Regions from separate parts of the Clostridium acetobutylicum ATCC 824 genome, predicted to be linked through region 2. Evidence: a T-box and tRNA genes for the amino acid it is inferred to sense, from the RefSeq annotation. Region 2 holds a T-box; the other holds one or more tRNA genes.
What was found. The T-box of region 2 lies ahead of tyrS (tyrosine--tRNA ligase). A T-box ahead of a tRNA ligase gene usually reads a tRNA of that ligase, here a tRNA-Tyr.
Positions count from the first base shown of each region.

Region 1: it has a tRNA-Tyr gene. The T-box ahead of tyrS (tyrosine--tRNA ligase) is inferred to sense a tRNA for this amino acid. The anticodon was not compared.

Region 1 covers NC_003030.1:2,980,277-2,996,466, reverse strand. Annotated here, with positions in the region: gene spoIID (stage II sporulation protein D) at 71-1,105, shown strand; gene CA_RS14725 (M23 family metallopeptidase) at 1,326-2,075, shown strand; gene spoIIID (sporulation transcriptional regulator SpoIIID) at 2,166-2,420, shown strand; gene CA_RS14715 (rod shape-determining protein) at 2,601-3,623, shown strand; gene yyaC (spore protease YyaC) at 3,811-4,377, opposite strand; tRNA gene CA_RS14705 (tRNA-Tyr) at 4,614-4,698, shown strand; tRNA gene CA_RS14700 (tRNA-Val) at 4,712-4,784, shown strand; tRNA gene CA_RS14695 (tRNA-Thr) at 4,803-4,878, shown strand; tRNA gene CA_RS14690 (tRNA-Tyr) at 4,884-4,968, shown strand; SAM riboswitch class I at 5,060-5,170, shown strand; gene metK (methionine adenosyltransferase) at 5,238-6,413, shown strand; gene CA_RS14675 (SF1B family DNA helicase RecD2) at 7,136-9,355, shown strand; gene CA_RS14670 (hypothetical protein) at 9,363-10,370, shown strand; gene CA_RS14665 (ComF family protein) at 10,343-11,023, shown strand; gene CA_RS14660 (TrkA C-terminal domain-containing protein) at 11,318-11,947, shown strand; gene CA_RS14655 (betaine/proline/choline family ABC transporter ATP-binding protein) at 12,140-13,273, shown strand; gene CA_RS14650 (glycine betaine ABC transporter substrate-binding protein) at 13,266-14,837, shown strand; gene hpf (ribosome hibernation-promoting factor, HPF/YfiA family) at 15,324-15,848, shown strand; gene secA (preprotein translocase subunit SecA) at 16,074-16,190, shown strand, end outside.
Region 2 covers NC_003030.1:897,186-913,375, reverse strand. Annotated here, with positions in the region: gene CA_RS04250 (ABC transporter ATP-binding protein) at 1-432, shown strand, start outside; gene CA_RS04245 (iron-hydroxamate ABC transporter substrate-binding protein) at 433-1,356, shown strand; gene CA_RS04240 (FecCD family ABC transporter permease) at 1,439-2,443, shown strand; gene CA_RS04235 (FecCD family ABC transporter permease) at 2,440-3,450, shown strand; gene CA_RS04230 (YsnF/AvaK domain-containing protein) at 3,773-4,222, shown strand; gene CA_RS04225 (YsnF/AvaK domain-containing protein) at 4,281-4,661, shown strand; gene CA_RS04220 (DUF6143 family protein) at 4,721-5,275, opposite strand; gene CA_RS04215 (DEAD/DEAH box helicase) at 5,563-6,687, shown strand; gene CA_RS04210 (pentapeptide repeat-containing protein) at 6,677-7,312, shown strand; gene CA_RS04205 (hypothetical protein) at 7,460-7,858, opposite strand; gene CA_RS04200 (DUF2262 domain-containing protein) at 7,874-8,704, opposite strand; gene tyrS (tyrosine--tRNA ligase) at 9,056-10,258, opposite strand; T-box leader at 10,309-10,583, opposite strand; gene CA_RS04190 (cysteine hydrolase) at 10,717-11,352, shown strand; gene CA_RS04185 (helicase-related protein) at 11,388-13,145, opposite strand; gene CA_RS04180 (CatB-related O-acetyltransferase) at 13,300-13,932, opposite strand; gene larB (nickel pincer cofactor biosynthesis protein LarB) at 14,068-14,814, opposite strand; gene larE (ATP-dependent sacrificial sulfur transferase LarE) at 14,835-15,650, opposite strand; gene larC (nickel pincer cofactor biosynthesis protein LarC) at 15,675-16,190, opposite strand, start outside.

The DNA of each region.
Region 1 (16,190 bases), 1.9 Mb from region 2:
TATTATATATGCTTTTCAATAAAATTTTATAATTTAAAGCTTAATAAAAAAACGGGGGGATAAATAAGTGGTGAAAAAAATTTTTATGGGATTAGCGGTAACTATAATTTTTATTTTTTCGGTTTCAATATTTGTTGGTGGAATAGGAGATAAGCAAAATCATACAAATGAAAATAGTATAGTGAAGAAGAGTTCTTATAAAGAGAATGATGATACCCTAAATATAGTTAAAGAAAACACTAAGGATTGTGATATAAGTGTATACATGGACAATGAAAAAAAAATTGAGAAGGTAAATCTGGAGGAGTATATAAAAGGTGTTATCTCATCAGAAATGCCAGTTGAATTTAATATAGAAGCATTGAAGGCTCAAGCAGTTGCAGCTAGGACATTTGCAGTATGCCATATGGAGCAATTTGGTGGACGAAAATACAAGGATGCATATGGTGCAGATGTTGTAAATACAGTTCAATGTCAGGTTTATACAAAGCAAGATGATGTACTAAACAAATGGCCAAAAGATAAGGCAAACGAATACTGGAATAAGATAAGTACAGCAGTAGAAGATACTAAAGGACAAGTAATTACATATGATAATAAAATAATAACAGATCCATATTATTTTTCTGTTAGTAGTGGAAAAACTGAAAATGCCAAAGAGGTACTTGGAGAAGATAAACCATATTTAAAGAGTGTATCAAGTCCAGGAGAGGAGTCGGCGCATAAGTATAAAACAAGTTTAAAAATGTCTTACGGAGATTTTGTGGATAAAATAAATTCATCAGTTAATAACAAAATAAATCTTATTCAAGCAAGAGTTGGTATTAGTATATTGAAAAGAAATAGTACAGGCACTATTAATCAGATAAAGGTAGGAAATAATGTTTTACAAGCAACAAAATTTAGAAGTATAATTGGTTTGAATTCAACAAACTTTCAGATCAAGTATAATATTTCAAATATTGAGTTTGATTGTATTGGGTATGGACATGGTCTTGGAATGAGCCAATATGGAGCTAAAGCTATGGCAGATAAAGGATCGAGCTATAAAGATATAGTAAAACATTATTATACAGGGGTAGAGATTAAGGATATAAGTTACTAAAGGCTATTTATAAGTTTGCTAATTAAACAAGTATAATTATAGAAATAGGTTAGTTTCAGAGAATAGTGGAATTATAATTTGAACAAGTTCATGTTATATTCTACTTCGATGAAACTAGCTTTTTATTTTTACAATTTTTACATTAGTTTTACAAAAAAAAGTCATATAAAATGTATTTTTTGCTATGTTATGGACACAATACTAAAAGGAGGTGTTAGCAATGAATAATGATTGGAAAAACAACAAAAGTAATAAACAAAGTAGGGTGATGGATTTTTTAAAAAGAAATGCTTTTTACATAGTGTTATTTCTTTGTTTGTGTATTATAGGTGCAGTTAGCATATATATGAACATAAAGACTAACACTAAGAGTGTTTCGGTAAATCAGCCTAGTCAGAAAAGTACTTTACAGAATAAAAATAAAACATCGAAAGTAACTGATAAGGGAAATGCAGCTAAAGAAAAAATAGAGAATGCAAAGCAAGTTAATCAAAATCAAAATTTAATTAAGAAAGATACTCAATCAACAACACAAGCATCATCTAATAACGTTGTAAAAAAGAGTTTTATGGAACCAATTCAAAATGGCAATATAGTAGTTAAATTTGATACTTGGTATTCTAAAAATGGAAAGTATACTAGTATACCAGGAGAATATATATCTCCTAGTAAAGATTCCAATGTTATAGCTGCTTGTGATGGAGTTGTAAAAGCTATTGATGCTGGTAAAGTTACTATTTCAAATGATCAAACAGGTTACACTACAGTATATGATAATTTAGATGAAAAGAGCATAACTGTTAAACCGAATGATAATGTTAAACAAGGTCAAACTATAGGTAAAATAGGTGACAGTAATTACAGTAATAAATTGATAACAGATACAAGTTGTTTGTATTTTGAAATTGATCAAAAGCAAAACGATGGAACTTATTTAGCTGTAGATCCTGAAAAAATTTTAGTTCATTAAGATTAATAAATTACTTTGAAAACACTCAAAGTAATTTATGGTGATATTAATGCATATTTATTAATTAGAAGGGTTAAGGAGGTAGCAACTTTGAAAGATTACATTGAAGAAAGAGTTATGGAAGTTGCGAAATATATAATTGAGTCTAAGGCTACTATTCGAAAAACAGCTAAAGTTTTTGGTGTTAGTAAGAGTACAATACACAAAGATATGACAGAAAGATTACCTCAAATAAATCCTCAAATTGCTGAGCTTGCTAAAGGTGTGCTGGAGTTAAATAAAGCGGAAAGGCATATAAGAGGAGGAAAAGCAACAAAAATGAAGTATAAAGCTATTGAAGGTTAAAAACATTCCGTTTATAATAATATAGAAGATATATAAATATATATTTTAGTATTATTACACTGTAGGATATATTGTTTAATTTTTTAATTAAGGGAAATGTAGTTTGGATATTTTAGGATTAAAAAATATATCTATATTTAAAACGTAGAAATAAACGTATGAGATGGAGTGAATAAAGGAATGTTTTTTGGTATAGGAAATGATATGGGAATAGACCTAGGAACCGCTACGGTATTGGTTTATTTAAAAGGTAAGGGTGTTATTCTGAAAGAACCATCTGTTGTAGCAATCAATCGTACTAATAATGAAGTTTTGGCTGTTGGAGAAGAAGCAAGGCAAATGATAGGTAGGACACCAGGTAATATTACTGCAATACGTCCATTAAGAAATGGTGTAATTTCTGACTATGATGTAACAGAGAAGATGCTAAAGCATTTTATCAGAAAAGCTTGCGGTAAGAGAAGAATTTCTCAACCTAAAATTATAATATGTGTTCCTTGTGAGGCTACTGGAGTTGAACAAAGAGCAGTAAAAGATGCTGCAAAAAATGCAGGGGCTAAAAAAGTTAGTTTGATTGAAGAGCCATTAGCAGCTGCAATTGGAGCAGGTCTCGATATTACTAAAGCAAGTGGTAATATGGTTATAGATATAGGTGGAGGAACTACAGATATAGCTGTAATTTCATTAGGTGGTATGGTTGTAAGAAGCTCTATAAAAGTAGCAGGAGATACATTTGACGAATCTATAATAAAGTATATAAGAAAAAAACATAAATTAATGATTGGCGAAAGAACGGCTGAAGATTTAAAGATAAATATAGGTTCGGCATATAAGAAGGAAATAGAGGAGACTATGGAGATTAGAGGAAGAGATTTAGTTACTGGACTCCCTAAAAACGTTGAAGTATCTTCTTCAGAGATGCGTGATGCACTTAAAGAGGCTGTAAGTTCAATTGCAGAATGTGCACATGCTGTTCTTGAAAAAACTCCTCCAGAGTTAGCGGCAGATGTATCAGATAAGGGTATAATGATGACAGGCGGAGGTTCTCTATTAAATGGACTTGATAAGTTCATACAAGAGGTAACACAAGTGCCTGTATATGTGGCTGAAGATCCTGTCTCATGTGTTGCCTTAGGAACGGGTAAATCACTTGAGTATATAGACAAGATAGATATGAATGATGAGTTAAGTCTTATTAGGTAACTTTAGTTATAAATTATAGTTAAGAATAAAATTTGTAAGCGAGAAAATTAAATTTAAAATATAAGTATTCATTAAAGTCAATTTTTATATGCAAATTATAAAATATTCTAAAAATTGAATGGGCATGCTGCCCTTTCAATTTTTCCTTTAATGACTAGAATGTATTTTAATTATATTTTCTCGCTTTCTATTTTAGTGTAGATGCGCTATCTGGAAAAATACTATCACTAAAAGTTTTATGAAGATAATAAGAATGAATAATCGTTTGAACTATGACTTTTGACATTTCAAAGATTAAGTTTAAACGTATATTTCTATTAGTAAATAATTCGCTGCTTTCACAGGAATCAACTATTCCAACAATAGAAACTTCGCCAACATCTGGAAGTGACTTTCCAACGCCCTTTCCAGGATGAATAGCATAATCTCGTACTTGAATCTCACCTATATTTTCAGTATCACCTAAGCAAGCATCTATGCCTATTATTGTTGAATTTGTATGATCTTTTTTTATTTTGTACAGTTTTTTATCTATATTTAAAGCGTGGATAGGTTCCGAAATTGTCCCGTAAACGTTTAGTGGAAAGAACTTTTCCTTAAGCATTGTTCCAACCATAGGGCCAAGGCAGTCACCTATGCAGCGATCTGTTCCTATACATATTATTATTGTATTATCATCTATATAATGTTTTAAAAAATTTGAGAGCCTGTAGTATGCCATTGGTAGGTTATAAAAAGCTTTGATTTTGTTCAACAGAATCACCTCCTAGATAATTTATATGTACTTAACACTTTTAATATCACTAATAGATTTTAAAATAATAATATATATAAATGATTTGCGTGCTAAAAGTGGAGTAATTAAGAGATATTGCTGAAAAATATAATGATATTTGCCGATAATGGTCTATTATGGCCATTGATTTTTAAAGGGTATCAACGTATAATATTACTTGTTGACGCGGTGAAAACTGCTGATGCAAGTCTTGTGGAGGAATTCCCGAGTGGCTAAAGGGGGCAGACTGTAAATCTGTTAGCTCAGCTTTCCATGGTTCGAATCCATGTTCCTCCACCATTTAAATAAACTAGGGCGTTTAGCTCAGCTGGGAGAGCATCTGCCTTACAAGCAGAGGGTCACAGGTTCGAGCCCTGTAATGCCCACTTAATAAAATTTAATAAGCTGGCATAGCTCAATTGGTAGAGCAACTGACTTGTAATCAGTAGGTTGTGGGTTCAATTCCTACTGCCAGCACCAAATGTGGAGGAATTCCCGAGTGGCCAAAGGGGGCAGACTGTAAATCTGTTAGCTCAGCTTTCCATGGTTCGAATCCATGTTCCTCCACCATAAAAGACACACAAGTGTCTTTTTTTAAGTTTATATTGACTAAGATTGTTATAAAGTGTATTATTTAGTGTGTAATATAATTGAATGGAAACTCTTATCAAGAGAGGTGGAGGGAAAGGGCCCGTTGAAACCCGGCAACCGATGTATTAATTTAAGTACATAATGGTGCCAATTCCTGCAGAATTATTCTGCAAGATAAGAGAGAGAATGTTAAGTCTCTTCTTATTGAGGAGACTTTTATTTTTATATTGTAGGAGGAAGTGGATATAATGAGAAAGTTATTTACATCTGAATCAGTAACAGAAGGGCATCCAGATAAAATCTGCGATCAAATATCAGACGCTATTTTAGATGCCATATTGGAAAAAGATCCAAATGGAAGAGTTGCTTGTGAAACTACAGTGACTACAGGAATTGTTAATGTTATGGGAGAAATATCAACAAATTGTTACGTTGATATTCCTAAAATAGTAAGAAAAACTGTAAGAGAGATTGGATATACTAGAGCTAAATATGGTTTTGATTGCGATACATGTGCAGTTGTAACATCTATTGATGAACAATCAGCTGATATTGCAATGGGAGTAGATGAAGCTTTAGAATCTAAAAAAGGTGAAATGGATAAAATTGATGCAGTTGGTGCAGGAGATCAAGGTATGATGTTTGGTTATGCGACAAACGAAACTAAAGAATTTATGCCTATGCCTATTGCGCTTGCTCATAGATTATCTAGAAGATTAGCAGAGGTTAGAAAAGACGGTACTTTGGACTATCTAAGACCAGATGGAAAAACTCAAGTTACAATAGAGTATGAAGATGATAAGCCAGTAAGGGTAGATGCTATTGTAATATCAACACAGCATGGACCTGAAATAGGACATGAGCAGATTGAAAAAGATTTAATTGAAAAAGTAGTAAAGTATGTTATATCACCTGAACTTTTAGATGAAAATACAAAATATTATATAAATCCTACTGGAAGATTTGTTGTAGGTGGACCTCAAGGAGATTCAGGACTTACAGGAAGAAAGATAATAGTTGATACTTATGGTGGATATGGAAGACACGGAGGCGGTGCTTTTTCAGGAAAAGATCCAACTAAGGTTGATAGATCAGCAGCTTATGCAGCAAGATGGGTTGCAAAGAATCTTGTAGCAGCAGGAATTGCTGATAAACTTGAAATACAGCTTGCATATGCAATAGGAGTTGCAAAACCAGTATCTATTTCAGTTGACACTTTTGGTACTGGTAAGATAGAAGAAAGTAAGATTGTTGAAATAGTAGAAAAAGTTTTTGATTTGAGACCAGGAGCTATAATAAGAGATCTTAACCTTAAGAGGCCAATATACAGACAAGTAGCAGCTTATGGCCACTTTGGTAGATTAGATGTAGAATTACCATGGGAGCAGTTGGATAGAGTTGAAGCGATAAAAAAATATTTATAATAAATGCTTGATATAAGAATGGCACTGAAAAGCTTATAGTTTTTCAGTGCCATTCTTATAAGTGGCTATTTTTATTCTAGGATAACTTTAAAATATATTAGTATAATATTATACTTATGTTAAAATCTTTATATAGGATATTTTAAATTTATATATATTATGATATTATAAGAGTATTGGTTATGAGAAATCAAAATGAGAATTAATTCATAGGGAAATGGATTAATTCTTGTTCGAGGTAAATAAATTAGTAGTATACTTATTTTGTATAATATTATAAAAGAAGGTAGAGTTATGAAAAATCCATATGAGGGTGGATTTTTGCATATGATTTGGAACGTGAAGAATTTCATGATAAAGGCTTTGGTTTTTGCATTAGTTATATCTTTGGGATTGACATTTTTAGCGATTAAAACTTTCCTACATATTTTAAACCATTTGTACATTTTTGCGGGGAAGAGAGTTAGCATTGAAATATTATATCTTTCAATTTATATAGGTATTATACTAGTTCTGGAATTAGTTGAAATCATTTGCAATAAGCATCTTACAAAAATGTAAAGGTATGAGGGGGGTACATAAATTTATTGTATCTCTTTTTTACGTGAATGTTAATATTAATGTAATTATAAAATATTTATAGTGAAACTGAATTAACTACAAATACAGTTGTATTTTTTATAATAGCAAAAGAGGAATCACTATAGTAAGGAGAAATCTATATGGTAGAACTTCGTTGTGTTATTGAAGCTGTTGTGTTCAAAAATGAAGAAAATGGGTATGTTGTTGCAAACGCAAATGCAGAAGGAAAAGATAAAATTACAATTGTTGGATGCATACCGTATATTATGGAAGGCCAATCTTTAAAGATTTCAGGAGAATGGATTGTTCATCCACAGTTTGGAAAGCAATTTAAAATTGAACGCTGCGAAGAAATACTACCTAATTCTTTATTAGGTATAGAAAAATATTTGGCATCAGGAATTATATCGGGAATAGGTCCTGTAACAGCAAAAAAGATAGTTAATAAATTTGGAGAAAAAACTCTTGAGATATTAGATAATGATATATATAGATTAAGTGAAATAGAGGGAATAGGTAAAAAGAAAATAGATAAAATATATGAGGCGTATTCAGAACAAAGAGAAGTAAGAAATATTATGATTTTTCTTCAGAATTATGGCGTTACGCCTAAACAATGTGTGAAAATATATAATCACTATAAATCTAAGGCTATAGAGGTTGTGAAACAAAACCCATATATTCTTGTAGAAGAGATATCAGGAATAGGTTTTAAGACGGCAGATAAAATAGCTCGTAGTCTTGGAATACAAGGAAACTCTCCATTTAGAATTGAAAGTGGAGTATGTTATGTAATAAATGAATTTTGTGCTTTAGGTAATACATATATGCCTATAGATAAACTTGTAAAGAACTGTATTAATGTATTAAATGTAAAAAAAGAAGAGGTTGAAAAAGCAATATATGAATGTACTCTTTCTCAAAAGATAAAGGTTGAAATAATAAATGGGGAAAATTGTGTTTTTACAATGGAATATTACTATTGTGAGATAGGAATAACAAGAAAGATAATAACTCTTGCCTATGATAGTTATAAAAGCTTAGAGATAGATGTAGACCAAAAGATAATACAGTTTGAAAATGAAAATAAAATAAAATTTGCACCATCACAAGTAGAAGCTATTGAAGGAGCGTTTTCAAATGGTATAGAAGTAATAACAGGAGGGCCTGGTACAGGTAAGACAACAATAATAAGATGCATAACATATATATTTGAAGAATTAAATATGAAGGTATTTATGGCAGCACCTACAGGAAGAGCTGCAAAAAGAATGTCCGAATCAACAGGTAGGGAGGCCAAGACCATACATAGAATGCTGGAGCTTGGATATGAAGATGAGGTGTTTTTTGATAATAATAACTATAGTACACTTCAATGTGATGTTGTAATAATAGACGAGGCATCAATGATAGATGTTGTTTTAATGAACAGTCTATTGAAGTCAATAGGTATGGGTACTAGGGTTATTATAGTTGGTGATGTAGACCAGCTTCCTTCTGTGGGACCTGGAAATGTGCTGAGAGATATAATTGAAAGTAAATGTGTAAAGGTCATTAGATTGAATAATATTTTTAGGCAAGCAAAGGAAAGTATGATTACAGTGAATGCGCATAAAATCAATAGTGGTGAAATGCCCCTTCTAAATAAAAAGGATAAGGATTTTTATTTTATACGAGAAGATAATGCAGAAGCTATAACCAATACTATAATTAGTTTGGTTTACAAGAGACTGCCACTTTTTAATAAGTCTTGGAAGGCTGCTAGGGATATACAAGTGTTAGCACCTATGAAAAAGGGGATAGCAGGTGTTGCAAACTTAAATGTAAGTCTTCAAAGCATTATTAATCCTCCTCATAAAAGTAAAGATGAAATAAAATTTAGAGATAATATATTTAGAGTTGGCGACAAGGTTATGCAAATAAAAAACAATTATATGTTAAAATGGAATAGAATAAATGGAGATGGCGAAAAGACAGGAGAAGGAGTTTTTAATGGAGATATAGGGTTTATAAGTAATATAGATGAGGATAATAATGTGATAGTTATTTTTGATGATGAAAAAGAGGTTACATATGAAAGAATTAACTTAGATGAACTTGAACTTGCATATGCAATAACTATCCATAAAAGCCAGGGAAGTGAATTCCCAGTAGTGGTTCTTCCTATGACTATGGGGCCACCTCTTCTGATGAATAGGAACCTTCTTTATACAGGAATTACAAGAGCAAAGCAGCTAGTTGTAATAGTTGGGTTTCCAAAAGCAATAAAATTTATGATAGATAACGATAAAAGTTTTGAAAGATATTCAGGTCTCAAATGGAGAATCGAAGATATAATAAAAGAAGAGAGTGAGGAGTGAGAGTTTTATGGAAAAATCATGTATTAAAATTAGAGAAGAATATAGCAAGATATCTCAAACTCTTTTAAAATTATTGAGTGGTAGGGAAAGATATATAAATTTAAACTCACCTCCATATAATACTTCAAAGATTTTCTTGAATATTATAATTGATTATATAACAAATGGAAAAAGTGTACTGTATATAACAGATGAAATTGAAAGTGAAGTTGAAATAATAAAGTTAATAAAAAAAGCTAGGCTTAAAGATTATACATATTATAGGGGAAAAAGGCTATATACAACGTCTAATTTTATGATATGTAATTATGAAAATGCTTTTGATCTAGATCTTGATTTCAATCTTGTTATTTATGATGATATAAGAAGCTTTCCAATGCATAACAGAAGGGAAATAATAAGGCTTTTGGAGAAATTTGACACAAGGAAGTGTAAATTTATAGCTTATTCCGTGGATTCTATATTTGATAGAGGAAGAGAAATAATAATACCTATAAATGCTACAGGAATGCCAGTAGTTGAACCTAGAGTTATATTAACAAGAATAGACATAAATAAAGACATGCCTTATGTGGTGTATGATTATTTAAAATGGTCTGTTAACACAAACAAAAACACTATAATACCTGTTAAGGATAGTAATAGAATGAATAGTTTTTTTCATTATTTAACTAATTATGAACTTGGTTTTAAGGGAAGAGTGTTTGAATATTCTAAAGAAAATAGAAAAGAAGGATTAAAAGATCTAAAAAGGTCAATAATTATAACAGATAGGTTTGATGATATATCTAAGGATGAGAGTGATGTAAATATAATGGTGTATTTTAATGAGGACAATAGATTTAGCTTTAAATCGTTAGTTTACTTTTGTGGTAGAACTGGAAAAAGTGATATTTCAAAGAGAGGAGAGGTTATATTTATAGCTAACAAAGAAACGGAATGTATGGATATGGCTAAAAGTATAACGAGAAACTTCAATAAAATAGCATGGGAAAAAGGATTGTTAACTATTTAAAATATGTTTTTGATGCTGTAATAAGTATTATATATTATAATGATGAGAAATGTGCGGTTTGTAAAAAGGAAATTTATGATGATGAAAATATATGTAAAGAGTGTCTAAACAAGGTAAAATTTTGTGATAGTAGATATTTTATAGAGAAAAATGATATTTCATTTGAGGTATATTGTACTGCATATTATTCCAGCGTTATACGTGAAATGATAATAAAACTTAAATACAGAAAAGACTTTTTGTGTGGTGAGGTATTAGCGGAACTTATGCATAAGGTACTAATTGAGAAAAATATTCAATTTGATGAAATTGTATTTGTTCCTATGACTACACATGATTTAAAAAAAAGAGGTTTTAATCAAAGCGAATTTTTAGCTTCTAAGCTTTCAAGTAGAGTTGATAAGCCTTTGAAAAATTATATAAGAAAGAATTTACAAACTAAGGACCAAATAGGACTTACAGATGAAATGAGATGGGATAATTTAAAAAGAAGCTTTAGTTTTTATGGACCAGAGAAAATAAAGGATAAGGTTGTACTTCTTATACATGATGTGTTTACTACGGGAGCGACAGCCTTTTTTTGTTCAAAAGAATTAATAAATAATGGAGCAAAAAAAGTTATAGTATTGACTGTAGCTAAAAGTAGTATATAATATTATTATATTAAGTTAGGTTTGTGGTTGAAAGTCGATGCCAGTCGCAGGCAAAACGATCCACGTAAGTTAAACAAAGTTTTAATGAGCATGGTGCGGCTTAGAAGTAAGTCCTGCCGCTTTAGGCGAGAGTATTAGTAGTGAGAGGGTAATTCCGGGTAGCGAAACTTCCAGCAGGCGAGTGTGGGGTCAAAGACCAGGTCAACTAACTTAATATATTTTATTTAGTTATTATGAAATCGATTATAAAGAGGAGGTTCTCCATCGTATAATTTTAGGTGGAGTTTTAAAGTAATGTCTCAACATATAACAAAACCTGTTTATCAAAAAATTGCTATTGATATTGCAAACAGAATAGTATCTGGAGATTTTTCAGTAGGAATGAAATTATATGGTCGTTCTCATCTTGCAAGTCAATACAAAGTTTCTCCTGAAACCATAAGACGTGCTGTTGCTATATTAAATGATATGGATATAGTAAAAGTTGAAAAAGGTAATGGTATAATTATAGAGTCTATGGACAAATGTCTTGAATTTATAAAAAAGTATAAGGACACAAATTCATTAACATCCTTAAAAGCAGAAATTGAAGAATTAATAAATAGTAGAAATGAATTGGAGAAAAGGATAGACAGCATTACTAATGAATTAATAGACTATTCGAGTAGGTTTAGTAAAACGAATCCATTTATTCCATTTGAATTTAAAATATATGACAATTTAGATGTTGTTGGAAAAAGAATTTCAGAAACTAAGTTTTGGCAAAATACTGGTGCCACAATAATAGGTATACGTCGTCAAGGTGAGCTTATACTTTCACCTGGTCCATATGCAACATTTAAAAATAATGATGTATTTATAGCGATAGGTGATGAGGGAAGTTATTACAGAATTAAAAATTTTTTATATGATGATACAAAATGATTTAATAGATTTGAAGTGAGCGAAAGCTCATTTTTTTTATTTCCTTTTAAGCCATGATATATAAGGGTTTAGCGTTTGTACCGAATTGAGATTTAATATCATTATCCTTTACAAAGTCCTCGTCCTATAGTATAATAAGTGACAACTTCATTTTTTTGCGAAGTTGTCACTTACTGTGCAGGAGGTGTTCTTTTGATAGAACTAAAAAATATATATAAAAAGGTTAATAACAGAATTATACTAAACAATGTAAATTTAACTATTAATAAGGGAGAGCTTGTAACATTAATAGGTCCAAGCGGTTGTGGAAAAACAACTACCCTAAAGATGATTAATAGATTAATACGCCAAACTTCTGGTGAAATTTTAATTAATGGAAATAAAATACAGAATGAAGACGCTATTAAATTAAGGAGAAATATAGGCTATGTAATACAACAAACAGGACTTTTTCCTCATCTGACAGTAGAAGAAAATATTTCTATGATATTAAAAATTGAGAAAGTAGATCAAACTAAGATTGATAAGAAAGTAGAAGAATTATTAAATTTAGTCGGAATGAATCCTGAAGATTATAAATATAAGTATCCAAGCCAATTAAGCGGTGGACAGCAGCAAAGAATAGGCATTGCACGTGCTCTTGCTATGGATCCTGAAATAATACTTATGGATGAGCCATTTAGTGCCTTGGATCCATTAACAAGAAATCAACTTCAAGATGAGATCTTTTCGATACATCAAAATTTAAAAAAGACTATAGTTTTTGTGACACATGATATGGATGAAGCACTTAAATTAGCAGATAAAATTTGTATTATGAAGGACGGAAAAGTAATTCAATACGATACTCCAGACAAGATACTTAAAAATCCTAAAGATGATTTTGTGAAAACTTTTGTTGGAGAAAATAGAATATGGAATCAGCCTGAATTAATTAAAGTTAAGGATATAATGATAAATAATGTGATAAAATCTAGTCCTGAAAGAACTTCTATTCAAGCATTAGAGATTATGAAATCAAATCATGTGGATAGGTTAATTGTAGCTTCAAAAGATAATAAATTACTTGGAATTGTTACCTTAAGAGAATTGAAATTTAGTATAAATGAAAATAAAAAACTTAAGGATATTATGAAAAATAACATAACAACAATAAATGAAAATGATTCTATAGTAAATGTATTAGATATAGTTGAGAATCAAAAGATTGGTTTTATACCAGTTATAAATAATGATTCGAGCCTTGTTGGTCTTATTACAAAAAGTAGTTTGCTTTCTGTATTAAGCAATCAATTTATAAACAAGGAGGTTAATTTATATGAGTAGCTTTATTAATTTTACAATTGACAGAAAAGATCAAATTTTAAGTTTATTTTTGCAGCATATTGAACTTACTTTATTTGCAGTAATTGTTTCAATAATTATAGGTGTTCCTATAGGAATTTTAATAACAAGAGTACGGAAAATTTCTTCAACGGTTATAGCACTTGCTAATGTAGTTCAATCTATTCCAAGTATGGCTTTACTTGGATTTTTAATTCCTGTCTTTGGTATAGGAAGTAAGCCTGCAATAGTAATGGTTGTTTTGTATTCGCTTTTGCCAATTATAAAAAACACATTCACTGGATTGAAAAATATACAGCCGCATATAATAGAGGCTGCAACGGGAATAGGACTTACTAAAAATCAAATACTAGTAAAAATAAGTTTACCGCTAGCCATGCCTGTAATAATGTCTGGTATAAGAATTTCTGTAGTAACTGCTGTAGGACTTATGACTATAGCTGCATTTATTGGTGCGGGTGGTCTTGGATATCTTGTTTTTTCAGGAGTACAGACAGTTAATAATAACATGATACTAGCTGGTGCAATACCTGCCTCAATACTCGCTCTACTTTTAGATTTAATAATAGGTAAGATAGAAAACTTAGTTACCACAGAAGGAAAAAAGAATGAGGATTTAATAAAATCTAAGAAATTAAAAAAAGGTAGAAATAAAAAGTATAAAATAGTTGCGGCTATTCTTATAGTAATAACTATAATTTCAGGTTCAATAATGTTCTATAATAGTCAAAATAAAAAGGTTATAGTTATTGGGTCAAAGAATTTTAATGAGCAACTTATACTCGGTAATATGGTTGCTTCATTAATAGAACATAATACGGACTATAAGGTTGAAAGAAAATTAAACCTTGGTGGTACGAGTGTAGCTTTTAATGCTTTAAAATCTGGAAATATAGATATGTATGTTGAGTATACAGGTACAGGACTTGTGGATATAATGAAAAAGCCAACTATAAGTGATGAAAAAAAGGTTTATAATGATGTAAAAAGCTTTTTTGATAAGAACTATAATATAGAATGGCTAAAGCCTATTGGTTTTAACAATACTTATGCACTTGCAATGAAAAAAAATGTTGCTTCAAAATATAATATAAATACTGTATCTGATTTATCTAAAGTGAGTAATAATATGATTTTAGGTAGTACTATGGAATTTTTAAATAGATCAGATGGATATCCTGGATTAAATAATAAATATGGGTTGAAGTTTAACAGTACAAAAGGTTTAGACGGAGGCTTAAGGTATTCATCATTAAATAAAAATGAGACGCAGGTAACAGATGCCTTTTTAACAGATGGTCTATTACAGAAGTTTAATTTGAAGGTTTTAAAAGATGACAAAAACTTTTTCCCACCTTATTATGCTGCTCCTATTGTAAGGGAAGATACTCTAAAAAAGTTTCCTAAATTAAAACCACTTCTTATGAAACTTGCAAACAAAATTACAGATTCTGAAATGAGAGCACTTAATTATAAAGTTGATAATGGACAAGATCCTCAAAAGGTAGCAGATGAATTTTTAAGAAGTAAACATTTGATTAAATAGTTAAAAGAAGGGTGTTCATAGCTATGTTTTAAATCGCTATGAGCATCTTTTTAATTATAGAAATTATTTTAGGTTAAGAATTAGATAAATAGTATATTTTTATTTTCCAAAGTATACTATTTATTTTGTATAAGAAATAATAGGTTTTAAATAGTAACAAGAAAGTTCATATTTGTGAAGAGTTAAAAACCAAAAAAAATCAAAATTTATTATAAGAAAATATAAAATGCATATACTAATATAAAACAAAAATTTAACAGAATAAACTGAAAATATGTATAATTCAGAAAGAAAAGGTTTAAAACTAGTAGTAAACGCAAGTAATAGTGATTTAAACTCGTTTAATATATAGTTTATTTGGTTTATTCTACTTGTTTTGTCATTTTGAAAAAGTTAAAATGTAGTTATAGAAGTTAATATTAAGTTAAGATATATGATTGTAAATCAATTATACATCTATATTGGGTTTAGAGAGGGGCTGAAATTATGAAATTAATAGTTAGTGGAAAAAATTTAGAAGTCACAGAAGGCCTTAGAGAGGCTGTTGAAAAGCAAATATCCAAACTTGAGAAGTACTTTAAACCTGAAGTAGAAGCACATGTCACTCTAAGTGTCGAGAAAAATAGACAGATAGTAGAAGTTACAATACCTTTTAATGGAGTTATTTTAAGAGGAGAAGAAACAAATAATGACATGTATGCTTCAATAGATATTGTTGGAGATAAGTTGGAAAGACAAGTCAGAAAACAAAAAACAAAATTAGAAAGAAGAAAATATTCGGATTCGCTTAAGTTCCAAAATATTCCTGATTATCACAAGGAAGAACAAGAACCAGAAATAGTAAAAACTAAAAGATTTGCTATAAAGCCAATGTCTGAAGAAGAAGCAGTACTTGAGATGGAATTATTAGGACACAACTTTTTTGTATTTCAAAATGGAGATTCAAATGAGGTAAATGTTGTATATAAACGAAAAGATGGCAATTATGGATTGATTGAACCTGAGTTTTAGTAAAAGAGTAAGGAATTTTCCTTACTCTTTTGTTTGCAAATGTTAATTTTTTGTAGAAATTAATATTTAAAGACCATATGAAGTTGAATGATTATTGAATAAATGATATAATCTATTAGATATTAATTTATTATATTAAAGGTAAAAAATAATGCTAATATTATAAATGTATAGTATTGTGGCATTTTTAGTAATTTTATAAAATTTATAGTGAGGATGAATATTATGGGACTGTTAGAGAAAATATTTGGTACATATAGTGATAGAGAAGTGAAAAGGATTATTCCTCTTGTTGATAAAATAGATGCACTAGATGGATCAATGCAAGCTTTAAGTGAGGAT
Region 2 (16,190 bases):
TGGGCACTGGAGGTAACTGGAACTAAGAATTACAAGTTCAGACAACTAGATGCACTTTCAGGAGGACAACGTCAGAGGGCTTGGATAGCCATGGCATTAGCTCAAGAAACAGATATTATTTTTCTTGATGAACCTACAACTTATTTAGATATGGCACATCAACTAGAGGTATTAGAACTTCTGCAAAAACTTAATAAAGAACAACATAGAACGGTTGTAATGGTATTACATGACTTAAATCAAGCAGCTAGATTCGCTGATTACATAATTGCCCTTAAAAATGGAACTATAGTAAAAGCAGGAAAATGTGAAGAGGTAATAACTAAAAAAGTACTTATGAAAGTGTTTAATATCGACGCTGAAATTGGAATCGATCCTAGAACCACTAAACCAATATGTTTTACATACAACTTAATCAAGGAGATGAAGTAATTGAAAAAAATATTAATTTCAATAATGATAATAATGATGATATTTGGAAGTGCTTGCAGTCAAAATAGTATCAAAACTTCTAAAGATACAAGTAAAGAAGCTGAAACAATTACATACAAATCAGAAAATGGTCCAATAAAGGTACCAGCACATCCAAAAAGAATAGTCGCACTAAACGGAAGCACCTCTGGAGATATCATGAAGCTAGGCGGAAATATAGTTGGTGTTGAAAAGTACTCAATGGCAAATCCTTTGTATAAAAAATATTTAAAAAATGCTACTGTAGTATCTGATGAAGACTTAGAGAAAATAATTGAATTAAAACCTGATTTAATAATAGCAGGTTCAACTGATAAAAACCTAGACAAACTATCTAAAATAGCCCCTACCGTTTCTTATACCTACAATAAACTTGGTTATTTGGATCAAGTTATTGAAATTGGAAAATTAATAAATAAAAAGAAACAAGCACAGGAATGGGTAAATAATTTTAAAAAGAGAGCCTCTGATGCTGGCGAAAAAATCAAAAATAAAATAGGCAATAACTCAACAGTAACAATTTTAGGTGGAGATAACAAACAGTTATATGTTTTTGGAAGCAATTGGGGAAGAGGAAGTGAGATACTTTATCAAGCTATGGGTCTAAAAATGCCTGCTAAAGTGACCGCTAACGCCTTAAAACCAGGATATTATGTTATTTCATCCGAAGTTCTCCCTCAATATATAGGAGATTATTTAATTTACATCAAAGATTCAGCAGCAGACAATTCATTTCAAAATACTGATACATATAAAAATATTCCGGCAGTTAAAAACAATAGAGTTCTTGAAGTTGACGCAAATAAATTTTACTTTAATGATCCAATCTCATTGGACTATGAGTTAGACACATTTATTAATTATTTTTTAGGAAATAGTAAATAATTTAGATTTTTAATGCTCTATCGGAGAATTCACAAACAGAATTCTCCTTCTTTAATTTTTATTTAAAGGAGATGAAGTTTGATTGGACAAAACCAATAGTATAACTAACTTTAGCAGTAAATTAATTTTATCAGTTATAATACTTATTATTATGTTTATTCTTTCATTAATACTTGGAGCAGAGAAGGTATCATTAAATGATGTGTGGCTTGCAGTAAGTAGCAGTGTAAAAAACGGAAATATAAATATAATAAGGGAAATTAGACTACCGAGAGAAATTGCCGCAGTATTTGTTGGAGCAGCTTTAGCAGTTTCTGGAGCTATAATGCAAGGTGTAAGTAAAAATCCTTTAGCAGACCCAGGACTCCTTGGACTTACTGCAGGAGCAAATGCTGCACTGACAATTACTATAACTATAGCACCTTCTGCAAACTATTTAACTATTTTAATTTCATGCTTTTTAGGAGCAGCTGCCGCCGTAGTTCTGGTTTTTGGAATAAGTTTTTCAAAACGAGGTGGATCTTCTCCTCTTAGAATTGTGTTGGCTGGATCAGCAGTTTCGACTTTTCTTTTTGCAATTTCTCAAGGTATGCAAATATACTTTAAACTATCAAAAGATGTATCAATGTGGACATCAGGTGGTTTAATAGGAACATCTTGGGATGAACTTGCTGTTATTATACCATTTATAACTTTAGGACTTGCTACAGCATTTATTTTATCGAGACAATTGACTGTATTATCTTTGAGTGAAGAAGTTGCTGTTGGACTTGGTCAAAAAACAACACCAATAAAGGCAATCCTTTTCGTTGTGGTAACAATTCTTGCTGGAGCTTCGGTAGCCCTTGCATCTAATCTAGTTTTCTTAGGTTTAATGGTGCCACATATAGCTTATTTCATTATTGGAAAAGATTATAGATTTGTAATTCCAATTTCAACTGTACTTGGTGCCGCACTAATGGTTTTTTCAGATATTTTAGGAAGGCTAGTTGCTTCTCCCTATGAAACGCCAGTAGCAGCAATAATATCTATAATTGGTTTACCATTCTTTTTATTCATAGTTCATAAGGGGGGAAAAAACAGTTGATTATAGAGAAAAAAAGAGAAATGAAACATAGACTAGTACTACTTATTATAATACTTCTTACAGTTTTAACCATAGTCATTAGTTTAGGTATAGGTGACTATGCTCTTTCATATAACAATTTGATTCCTACTTTATTAGGACAAGGCTCATTTAAAGATGAGTTTGTTTTATTTGATTTGAGATTTCCACGAATGGCAATAACAATATTATCCGGTATGGCTCTTGCCCTATCTGGCGCAGTCCTTCAGAATATAACAAGAAATGATTTGGCCGATCCCGGTATAATTGGAATAAACTCTGGAGCAGGTGTTGCTGTAACAGTATTTTTTATGTATATGCCAATTGATTCAAAAACTTTTTCTTATTTAGTTCCAATAATAGCCTTTATAGGCGCACTAATCACTGCAGTTATTATATATCTGCTTGCCTACAAAAAAAATGAGGGTGTTCAGCCATTGAGGCTAGTTCTACTAGGTGTAGGTCTTTCAATGGCGCTATCTGGACTTATGATAGTTATTATGTCTCTTGCAGATAGATCAAAAGTAGATTTTATATCTAAGTGGTTAGCTGGAAATGTCTGGGGATTGGATTGGGCTTTTGTCTTGGCTATATTTCCATGTATAGTTATATTAGTGCCATATATATTGTACAAATCTAATACCTTAAATATTATTAAATTAAGTAGAGATGTATCTATAGGCGTAGGCATGTCAATTGAAAAAGAAAGATTTAAACTACTTATGGCTTCAGTTGCATTATCTTCTTTTGCCGTTTCGGTTACTGGAAACATATCATTTATAGGACTCATGGCTCCACATATAGCAAAGGCATTAGTTGGACATAGAAATCAGATGTTTATACCAATAGCAATTTTAATGGGCGGATGGCTTTTATTATTAGCAGATACTATTGGACAGCACTTACTTCAGTCTGGAAATATACCAGCAGGAATAGTAGTTTCGGTAATAGGTGCTCCTTATTTTATATATTTACTTTTAAAGAAATAATAATTTCTCTTATTTATTATAAAATTTCATATAGATATCCTAATATTAAAACTATAATGATGTTGAGCTATAAAGCTTTAAAGAAATTTTATCCAACACAAATACATCAACCAAAGAGTTAATTTTTTTAACAGAATAAATTTTAATATATGGTGATTGTGCGCATTATTCATTAAATTATTTTTTACAATATTTTACACTTAAGTTTTATATTATACTCTGTACACTTATTTCTTTTCTTTCCATATTTAAAACAGGATAATATATTTCTTATAGGGTAATATATAAGTGGGCAAAAATTATTATATGGAGGTGCTTGCACATGGGAATATTAGATGGACTTTTTGGAGAAAACGATGATAATAAAAAAGCAGATACAAATAACGATGCCAAACTTAAACTTCGTAAAGAAGAACTTGATATCAACAAGGATAAAGTTCAAAAAGGTGAAGTAGAACTTGGCAAGGAAATTATAGAAGAGCATAAAGCCGTTGATGTCCCTGTAAAACGTGAAGAAGTAGTAATTGAAAGAAAAGCTCTAAACAATGAAGCAAGCGATTCACCTATAACTGACGAGGAAAGTATTAAAATTCCTGTCAGCGAGGAAAAAGTTAATGTTGGTAAGCATACAGTACTAACTAGTGAAGTTTCAGCCCATAAACATGATGTAGAAGACACTCATCATGTAGATGAAACTCTTAAAAGAGAAGAAGCCAGAGTAAACAGAACAGGCGATGCTGATGTAGTTGATACTCAGCCTAAGCAGCAGTAATATAATAAAAACACCTCCGATGATATTCTCGCGAGGTGTTTTTTAAATTAAATAGGAGGTGTTTTTGTTGAATTCCTCAACTGAAAATGTAACCCTAAAGCTTAAGTCGGAACAATTAGACATAGCCAAACAGTGGATACAAACAGAGGATGTTAAAGCCTACAAGGAAACTTCCTCCATACAAAAAACTTTTACTATACCTGTTGAACGTGAAGAACTCGTAATAGAAAAAATACCTACGGCTTCTGATGATAAAAAAGAAGTTATACGAATACCTCTAAGTGAGGAGGAAGTTAACTTTTCAAAACATAGGATAATTTTAGAGGATGTATCAATATATAAAAATCAAATAGAAGATGTAAGACACATTGAAGAAACCTTAAAAAAAGAAAATCCTAAAATAGAAACCTTCGGTAATGCTAAGGTAATAAAAAAATAATTTCTATTAAATAAGAGCTGCAAAACTAAAAACATATGCAGCTCTCTTTTATTATTCCCCTAATATATTGGCTTTTCTGACCAACCAAATGCAACTATTGCCTTACTAAGACTTGCTCCTAAAGATTTTATGACTATTACATAATTTCCATTAGGTCCCTCTATAAATTTTCCATCTTCTTCAGCTACTAAAGTTGTTTTAGGCGGTACAATCCTCTCATAAACATTAACTCCTTCACATGGCAATTCACTAGTAAAATCAGTAAATCTAATATCCACCTTGTTTTTGGGAAGAGGTCTTAAAGAAGTATTTGTAGGTGATACTCTGTGTGATATCCTTCCCTTTTGAGGAAGATTTGTATTAAGCCATACCTCAGCAATTAAATACTCACTAGACAAGTTTGTAATGGTAAATACATAAGCATACAAATCAATTTTTGAGTCACATGGATTTATCAAACCTGCCCAAGCACCTATGCCTTTATCTACTCCCAAAATTCCTGTTTGTCCTACAAAATACCTTCCCTTTACTGATTCTTCTTGAGAAACTGGAATGCTAACTACTTCTTTCTTTACAATACTTTTATCTTCAAAAAACTGATTTTCGTATTTCATAATTACATCCCCTACGTTTTTTTACGGACTCAATGTAGTCCTTATCAATATATAATATTCAGACTATGTAAAGCTGTTCATAAATTTATGAATCTATGTTCACATTTTATAAAAAACACTTAATCTTCTTTTTACTATAGTATTAAAAAACTTATATGACTTATACTATTATAGGTAAACTATTAACTTATGTATGTCAGTATGGTATTATTAACTATGCTAACCATATAAAATACATAGTACTAAAGGGAAAATTTTTTTATCCCTATAACGAAAGGTAGAAAACAATGAATTTTAAAAAATTAGGAATTAGTGAAGCACTAGTTGAGGTGCTAAAAAAGAGTGGTATTACTGAGCCAACTCCAGTTCAAGCTGAGAGTATAAGCCACATTAAAGGTGGAAGAGATGTCATTGGAGAAGCCCAAACAGGTACCGGAAAAACCCTTGCATTTCTACTCCCTATTTTTGAAAATATATCACCAACATTAAGCGCAGTTCAAGCCTTGATTGTAACACCTACAAGAGAGCTTGCCCTCCAAATAACAGAACAAGCTTTAAAGCTTAAAGAAGCTAAGGATATAAATATATTAGCTGCCTATGGTGGTAAGGATATAGCCTCCCAACAAAAAAAACTTAGAGGAAGCACTCATCTTATTATTGCAACACCAGGTAGACTTTTAGATCTTATCCAGAGAAAAACTGTAGATCTAAGAAAGTTAAAAAGTTTTGTACTTGACGAAGCAGATCAAATGCTTTTAATGGGCTTTAAAAATGATGTAGAAGAAATCCTTAAAAATGCTCCTAAAAAAAGGCAAATGCTTTGTTTCTCTGCAACTATAAGCCCTGCTGTAAAAAAATTAGCCTATAGATACATGACTAACCCTCTTACAATATCTACAAAGAAAAAAGAGGTTACTTTAGAAAACATTGAACAATTTGTAGTAGAAACCACTGACAGAAAAAAATTAGAAGATTTGTGTACCGCATTAAAGCAAGATAATCCCTTTATGGCTATCATATTTGGAAGAACCAAAAGAAGAGTAGATGAACTTGAAGTAGAGCTTTATAGAAGAGGTTTTGACTGTCAAAAACTTCACAGTGATTTAACTCAAACAAAACGTGAAAGAATTATGAAGTCCTTTAGAAATGGTGATTTTCAATACCTTCTAGCTACAGATGTAGCATCAAGAGGTCTAGATATAAGTGGAGTAAGTCATATATATAATTATGATGTTCCAGATAATCCTGAAAGCTACATACATCGTATAGGTAGAACTGGAAGAGCTGGAGAAGAAGGCTACACTTGCTTGTTCGCTGCTGAAAGAGATAAAAGAAAATTAGAAGATATAGAAGCTGCCATTAAATTTAAGATACCTAGAAGAGATTTAACTGGAGGTAAAAATGAACGCTAAAGGCAATTTTAATTACAATAGTGCAGAAAAAAAGAACAAAAACTTCATGTATCAAAATCTTGAAAGAAGCCATTGCTACAGCTGCGACTTTTCAATGTCTAATTTCAACTATGTAAATTTTAGAGGAGCACACTTTAAGTTCTGTAACCTTTATAAATGCAGCTTTAAGCATGCAGAATTCATTGGCTCAAATTTAAAAGGAAGCGATTTTAAAGATGCAGTGTTTGAAAATACTGTTTTTGACTCAGTAAGACTTGAAGATGTTAGCTTTAAAGACGCAAAATTTATAAATACTATATTTGTATCAACCAATACAGCCGCAGCTAAAAACTTAGATATAAAAAATCCAGGTATAAGAATCTTTAATGAAATGCCTAAACTTGAAATTAGTGATAACTTAAAAAATGCTGTTTTAAGTGCAATGGAAAATAAATATATAAAAAAATCACGAATTCTCGATACAAAGGATGGAGGAATAAATACTCTAAGTCTTATGCTTCTTCTAGAAAATTTTGACGAAGAAACATTGATTAAGGGGCTTACACTTCTTAATAGTCAGATAGATAGAGATTTTTATACTCTTAGCTATATAACAAAATTCTTAGAAAATATGCCTAAAGAGTAAAAATTAAAGAAAGGTGCTAGCATATAAACACCTTTCTTATTTATTATCTATCCAAGTACACCTTAGTTGTAGCCTTTAAAGTTATTTAATTTCTATTCACTTTTATTTTACCTATTTTCTTCTTTCCATTTTCACTCGTTTTAAAGCCTAACAATTATGTGTAACCTCTAATTTATTGTTTGGATATATAGTTCCATAAGTGGCACAAAAAAGCATACATCCACATACATCACTGCTAAGCCCAAAATTTATTCTATCTTCATAAGTATCAAGACTATCAGCTCTAATTGTAGACACAAGTTTCTTTAAATCAAGCATCCGCAAGTATTTGTAAATTATTTTATAACTTGTTAATTTGTCTTCATTTCTATATACATTGTAATCTTGAATCTTTTTATAAATTAGGCTCGGACTATAAAGATCATGGTTTACCTTTCCATACTCATCTTCAAATTTTTTCATTTCTTCTACTATGTAATTAGGGTATTTTTTCTCTCTTTTTTTCTGGTCTCCAAACTCCCAAAAGGGATAAGCTATGTCACACAAATATTCTATAAACCACTAACCCGGAATATCCGCATCCTCCAAACCATGATTTAAATCACCTGAAATTAAAATTGAGTGTCCCCAAAATAAATCTCCATCATCATGCCAAAATTCAAATTCTCCATTTGGTCTTACCGTAATAGCTTCAAGCTTCATACGCTTTTTAAATTCTTCAGCTGTTATTTCTTCCTCATCCTCTTCAAGCCAACTTTCATTCTTTAAACCAAGAAGCTTTTCAACCGCATAATCACAAACACGCTTTTGCCACATTAATTGATTATTCCACAAGTCTTTTGCGACCTCTAAGCTAGAGGCTATATTTTCATCATCATCTAGTAGCAAATTAAGATTAATTCTATCTTCTCCCCAAATTATATTTCCACCATACCACTTAACCATTCTATCAAAAACAAGGCTTCCAAAATCAGGATCAACATAAGTAACTGTTTTTTGAAGTTCCTTTAAGTATTCATTTAATTCCTTATCATTTGAAACTTCCTCAATAAATCCTTCTAAAAGCGCATCAGGTCTACCAAATACACTTTTCTCAATCATACGCGCTTTTATTCTTACTATGGTTTCTGCTTTTATTACCTTCTGTATACTTTTTAATTCTTCATCTGTAACTTTTTTCTTAATATGAAGTGGTGTGGTTTTTATACTACTACCATTAATTCTCCATGCATCTAGTTCTGTATTTAAGGTCCATATGTTCTCGCCACCTGCTCTTCCAGCAGTAACTCCACTTATAGATACTATCCCTGTTATTTCTGATACAGGACATTCTTTTAATTGCTCCAATAGATCTTTTTCTGTTTTAGAATTATTTCTTAAAGTATTTAACATTAGTTATACTTCCTTTCTTATGTTGACTATCTTACTAATATCCAATTATCTTAAAATATTATTCTACTCTTCAGCAACTCTGCCTACCCCATAAAGTATTTCACAAAAATAATATTTTGAGGCTACGACCTTTTTCAATTTCTATAAACTAGTTTTACCTCTTTTATAGAAATCCATTCCAAAACCTTGTAGGGAAGCTTTTTAAGCCTTTTTTGTTTGTGATAAATCTCCTCATAAAAACTTAAGCTTAAATATATTTAATAATTCATCCATGCATTTAAGCACTTTCCTATTATTTCTGATTTAATATAATTAAATTATTATATGGAATTATACCATAATTTTATGAAATTATTCTACTAATAGCTTTACAATTTTTTTCTTTCCTATTTGAATTACATCATTACTTTTTAAGATAATATCATTAAAATCTATAACTTTTCTTCCATTTAGTTTTACCCCACCCTGAGCGATAAGTCTTCTTGCTTCACTTTTTGATGTATTTGAATTAATTTTTACAATTGCCTCAATTAAATTATTCTCTGACCTAACTTTAAAAATCGGTATATCTTCTGGAATTTCTTTATCTTGAAATAGATTTTTAAAGTATATTTCTGCATTAAGGGCTTCTGCTTCATTATGGTATAAACAAACAATTTCCTTAGCAAGCTTCATTTTTATATCTCTAGGATTAACTTTATCCTCATTAAGCTGTTTCCTAATTATATCAATTGCGTCTGGATGCATATCTGTACAAAGCTCAAAATATTTAATTATTAAGCTGTCCGGTATTTGCATAACTTTTACGTACATATCCTTTGCACTTTCTTCAATACCAATATAGTTACCTAAGCTTTTACTCATCTTTTCTTTTCCATCTATCCCTTCTAACAGAGGCATAAATATAGCTATCTGTTTTTCCTCTCCATATTCTGCTTGAAGAGTTCTCCCCATTAAAAGATTAAATCTCTGGTCAGTCCCACCAAATTCAATATCAGCTTTAATAGCCATTGAATCATACGCCTGCATTAAAGGATAAAAAAATTCATGTATTCCTATACTTTGCTGATTTTTAAACCTCTTTTTGAAGTCCTCTCTTTCAAGCATTCTAGCCACTGTGTATTTTGAAGCAAGCTCAATTACCTCTTTAAAATTTAATTTTTCTAACCATTGGCTATTAAACCTCAAATCAGTTTTATTCCTATCTAATATTTTAAATATTTGCTTTTCATAAGTTTCAGCATTTTTCATAACCTGCTGACTTGATAGCTGCTTTCGTGTTTTTGATTTTCCCGTAGGATCTCCTATCATTCCTGTAAAATCACCTATAATTATAACTATTTTATGACCTAGGTCCTGAAGCTGTTTTAATTTTCTTAATACCACTGCATGACCTAAGTGTATATCAGGCGCACTTGGATCAAGTCCTAATTTAACCACTAATTGTGTATTTTCCTTTTCTGCTTTTATTAACTTCTCTTTTAATTCTTTAGCATCTATTATTTCTTCTGCGCCCTTTTTTATTATTTTTATTTGTTCATCAATATTCTTCATTATATTTTCTCCTTTATATTTTTATATAAAAAAAACTCCCATCCTTAATTAATAAGGACGAGAGTTACATTCGCGGTACCACCTTAATTTATTAGCATCTCACAATACTAACCTTTTCAAGTACGATGTATAGAATTCATACATGATACTCTATCCTTTTAACGTTGGAAAGGAATACGCCTTCAGCCTACCACCTTCTAGTTTGAAAGCTTTGGTGAGGTGCTCAGAGATGTATTCAGAATACTTATTCTTGCTTCCTCTCAGCTAACGGAAGCTCTCTGTAAAAGCTCTAGGTAATCCTACTCTTTCTCTTCAATGCATTTAAATATATTTTTTTACCAATACTATCATATAAATAATAAAAAATCAACACATTGCATTAATCGAAAATGGAAGTAACAACATCATTGCATATCACATACTATATAAACGTACAAACTCATATTAGGAGGATTACTGTGATATATTTTTGCCCCTTTCATAGAAACGCTTTCAATTACTTAAATGATGATTTTAGATATACTGGGTTTCAAAGACAAGACAAAACAATTATAGATAACTGGAATACAGTTTCTACACCTCCTGCACCTACGCTAAAACCAGTAAAGATTGATCCTAGAAATACTGCACTTTTAATATTAGATATGGAAAATACACTATGTACAAATCCAGAATGTAGAGCTTCTATACCTAAAATTCGTAATTTACTTGTAAAGGCTCGCGAAAACAATATACCAGTCATTTATAGCCTTAGACCAACAGCTACTGCTTTAGATGTAATTAAACCTTTAGCTCCTCTGCCAATGGATCTTGTTGTAAGATCTGGTGTGGACAAATTCTATAAAACTAATCTAGGCGAAATATTACAACAAAAAAACATTAAAAATGTTATAGTTACAGGCTATGCTGCAAACGGAGCAGTTCTTCATACTGCTACTGGTGCTGCTCTTCGTAATTATAATGTAATTGTTCCTGTTGATGCTGTATCCGCAGACGTTCCCTATGCTGAACAATACACTGCCTGGCATATGATTAATAGTCCTGGAACAAGGGATAAGGCAGTATTAACACGAACTAATCTAATATCAATTTAAGGTGCGAAAAACACCTTAAATTAATTTTTTAATACTTACATGCCTACTAATATATTATTTATATCTTCGCTTACTCTTATTCTTTCACTATAAACCCACTCTTCATCAAATTCCAAATTGAATATTTTAGAAAATGAGTAATACATGTTTATCTTTTGATAGTAAATTTCAAGCTCATCTAAGCTCCCTCTAAAACATTCTGGTTTAAATATACTGTCCTGCTTATTAATAAAAATCTCAACTACGTATCCCGAGAAAGTGCTCATTAATTCTTCCTTTGATACATCAAAAGGAACCTTTAATAAATCCCATTGAACCTCCTCACTTAATTTATATTTCTTTATCCTATCCAATATCATCATATATTCACTTATATCCATTTTGGTGTAGTAATCTAACTTTTCTTGTCTAGTGCTCCACAAAGCTAACTTTTCACTTAAAGGCAGTCCTTTAATCCTAAGTATAGCCTCAGAAGGACCAATAACAGCTCTTCTTATACTTTTATCCTCTTCCTCTAATTTTTCCTTAATAAAATCTTGAGTATCTCCTGCACTTGCCACATAGCCAACATCATAAATTCCAATTCTTCCCGCACGTCCGCTTATTTGCTTTACTTCTTGTGAAGTTAACTCCCTTATTTGTTCTCCATCAAACTTTCTTATGTTTATAAAAATTATTCTTCTGATAGGTAGATTAACTCCCATTCCTATAGCATCAGTAGTTACTAAAACTTTAGTCTCTTTTTTTATAAACTGTTCATATTGAAGTTTTCTAACCTCTGGTGGCAAATCACCATATATTATACTTGCTTTAATGCCTCTAGCAGAATAACTTTGAGCTATTTCAAGCACTCTCTTCTTAGAAAATACAACAACAGCGTCTCCTTCTTTTATATCCTTATAGTTAAAGCTTTCATCCTCAACTTCAAGTGGAATAGCTCTCTTGTACTCCTTTATCTCATACTCATCCTCGCAATCCTTTATGATTGTTTCAAGTATATACCTTGCATTAATAGCACCACATATATGAATTTCATCACACTTTAGTCCAAGAAGAGCCTTACTCCATGCTATTCCTCTTTGATAATCACTGATCATTTGGATTTCATCAATAACTGCTATGTCATAGTGCTCTTTTAAATCTACCTTCTCTATTGTGCAGGATATATGAGTAGAATCTGGTTTTAAAATTTCCTCTTCGCCAGTCAATAAATCGCAAATAATCCCTTCATTATTTAATTTTTCGAAATTCTCTAAGGCAAGAATCCTCAATGGTGATAGATATACCCCTCTCCTTGCTGTTTTAAGGCGTTCTACAGCATTGTAAGTTTTTCCTGTATTTGTATCACCTAGATGGATATAGAACTTTCTATGCATTCTGCGTGTTTCAATGTATTCATTTTTAGGGTTATCTGGGAATTTTTCTTCAAATTCTTTTGCTATAAGCTTAGGAATATGATGTTTAGTGAGTACTGTCATAAGTCCTGAATTATAAAAAGCATTATAATTCTCTTCTAAAACCTCATAAAAATCAAAATTTGTTCCGTTTTTCTTATTATAATATTCAAGCATCCTTTTACCGGTGTCATTTAAAAGCTCTTTATACCTATCATATGTATAATCAAAATCTCTAAAGCCTTCCTTCTCAAATTCCTTTAGCTGCCTTAACTTTTTTCTTATTGCAGATTCATGCTCTATAAGTGCACCTGGCTTTGAATGATGTACAATCTCCTCAATTTGATTAATTTGACTTTTTAATTTTTTAAATTCTCTTTGAGCACCATTTTTCTTCATATATACCTCCCCTATATTATTACTCTAATTATATTATATCTATTATATGTTAATTATAAAAACCTCTTTAATAATTTTATAAATATTTATAAGGACGCAATTAGGTAGGCATATATTATTATAATATGAGCCTACCTTTAAATTACACATTAACTTAAATTAATTTATCAATGTTTCCGGATTTAAAATATTGAATATTTTCTCTAATCTTTTCGTACGGCAAGTTCCACCACTTAATTTTTAAAAGCTTTGAAATCACGTCGTCATCAAATCTTTTCTTTATAACCCTTGCTGGTACACCTGCAGCAACAGTATAAGGCGGAACATCTTTAGTAACTACTGCTCTTGCTCCAATAATCGCACCATCACCAATTTTTACTCCTGACATAATTACAGCATCATAACCTATCCATACATCATTTCCTATTACAATATCCCCCTTATTATCCCATGCCTCCGTTATTCTTTTAACGTCTAAATCCCATTCTTCATAAAATATCGGGAATGTATAGGTAGATAGTGATTTCATACTGTGATTTGAGCTGTTCATAAGAAACTTTGCTTTGCATGCAATTGAACAAAACTTTCCAATTATTAACTTATCACCATTTATAGGATACTGATATAGTACATTATTTTTTTCAAAATCTCTTGCGTCATTATAAAAATCATTATAGATTGTATAATCTCCAACTTCTATATTTTTTCTTGTAATAACATTTTTAAGATATACAGTTTGGTAATCATTACTTCTTGGATATATTTTATTTAAATTTGGAATAGTCATATTTATTTCTCTCCTTTTTATTGTGCTATTTTTTGACTATTCCACTACTACAATGCATTTTTTCATAAAACCACTTCCTAGTTGTCTTTGTTTTAAATTACATTTATAATCTTCACTTTAAAAGTAGAAATCTCTCTATAATTTATTAATCATACTGGCATTATAAGCCGCACCAAAGCCATTATCTATATTTACCACGCTCACACCACTAGCACAGCTGTTCAGCATTGACAATAAAGCTGAAATCCCTCCAAAATTTGCTCCATAACCAACACTTGTTGGAACTGCTATTACAGGTTTATCAACTAATCCACCTACAACACTAGCTAAAGCTCCTTCCATTCCCGCAACTACTATAACAACCTTAGCTCCCTTAATAACATCTAATTTAGAAAAAAGCCTATGTATTCCTGCAACTCCTACATCAATTACTTTTTCAACCTTATTTCCTAATATTTTTGCTGTCTCGTAAGCTTCCTCTACTACTGGTAAATCAGAAGTTCCTGCTGCCACAATAGCTATATAACTATCTGTAACTTTTTCATCTTTTTTTCTAATAGTTATTGTTCTTCCAAGTTTATTGTACTCTGCATCAGCACATATTTGCTTTACTGATTTATACATTTCTTCAGTTGCCCTAGTTCCTAAAATATTATTATTTTTTGTAAGCATAAATTTAACAATATCACTAACTTGTTTCACTGTTTTTCCCGCACAATATATTACTTCTGGGTATCCAACTCTAATTTCTCTATGATTGTCTATCTTTGCAAACCCTAAATCTTTAAAAGGTAAATCCTCTAGTTCTTCAAGAGCTTTTTCTATGTCTATTTTGTTATCTCTAACACCTTGTAATAAAAGCTTAATCTCTTCTTTATCCAACAGTTTTTCCTCCCAAGGTTTTATTTATCAGAAATTTTGGCTATAGTCTCATTGAAGCTTCCTACCCTATATCCTTGCAAATCTAATGATACATATTTAAATCCACATTTTTTTATATTCTCTGAGATAGTATCTAAAAGCTCTTCATTAAACAATTTGCTCCTATCCTCTCTAGCGACTTCAATTCTTGCCAAGTCATCATGACACCTTACTCTAATAGCTCTAAAGCCAATACTCATCATATATCTTTCTGCTCTTTCAATTTTCTCAAAATCTTCTACCTTAAGTTCATTTCCATAAGGTATTCTTGTTAAAAGACAAGCATATGGTGGTTTGTCCCAAGTTTTAAGTCCTAGTTCCTTTGAAAAGGTTCTTATTTCTGCTTTAGTTAATTTACATTCTAAAAGAGGACTTTTTACTGATAATTCCTTCAAAGCTCTTAGTCCTGGTCTATAATCCTTTATATCATCAAAGTTTGTACCATCAATTACACAATCATATCCCTGTCTTTTAGCTGCATCTAATATCATGCTAAACACTGCAGTTTTGCATAAATAGCATCTATCTTCTGGATTAAATTTAATTGAATCAATAATAGGTGCTTTTATAATTTCATGTTCTACTCCTAATTCCTTTACTAACTCCTCTGCTTCTCTTATTTCCCACTTTGGAATATATGGAGATAAAATTGTAACTGCCTTTACGTTATCTCCAAGGGCTTCTTTTGAAGCTTTAAGCAAAAAAGTACTATCTACACCACCTGAAAATGCTAAAACTACTTTTCCTAAGCTTTTAAGGTACTTTATTAGTTCCTTATATTTTTCATTATTTATCACTTATTTTCCACCTCTCATCTAATATTATTTTAAATCTTGTTTATATACTGCTTTATATACCTTATGTATGGATACATTTTTTTCTCTTGCTATATCCTTGCACTCCTCATATTCTGGTTTGTACTTCACAAGCTCGCCTTTATAATAAGCTTTCTTTACTGTAATATCTCCGAATTCTGTTTTTACTTTTGAAAACTCTCTTTTTAACATTATTTTTTCAACCTTATACCTTCTAACTCCTATGGATGTAGTTTCCTCAAAAATAACATCTAAAACTTCTCTTTCTGACTTTTCATTAGTCAAAACACTGAGTTTTATTCCCGGTCTTCCTTTTTTCATACATATAGGTGTTTTAAATACATCTAAAGCTCCTACCTTAAAAAGCTTTTCCTCCACATATCCATAAATCTCTGGATTCATATCATCTATATTAGTTTCAAGTATATATTGATTTTCTATATCTTGAAAGCTCTCTTCTTCTCCTAAATACACTCTTAAAACATTTGGAATTTCTAGATCCCTATGCCCTATTCCATATGC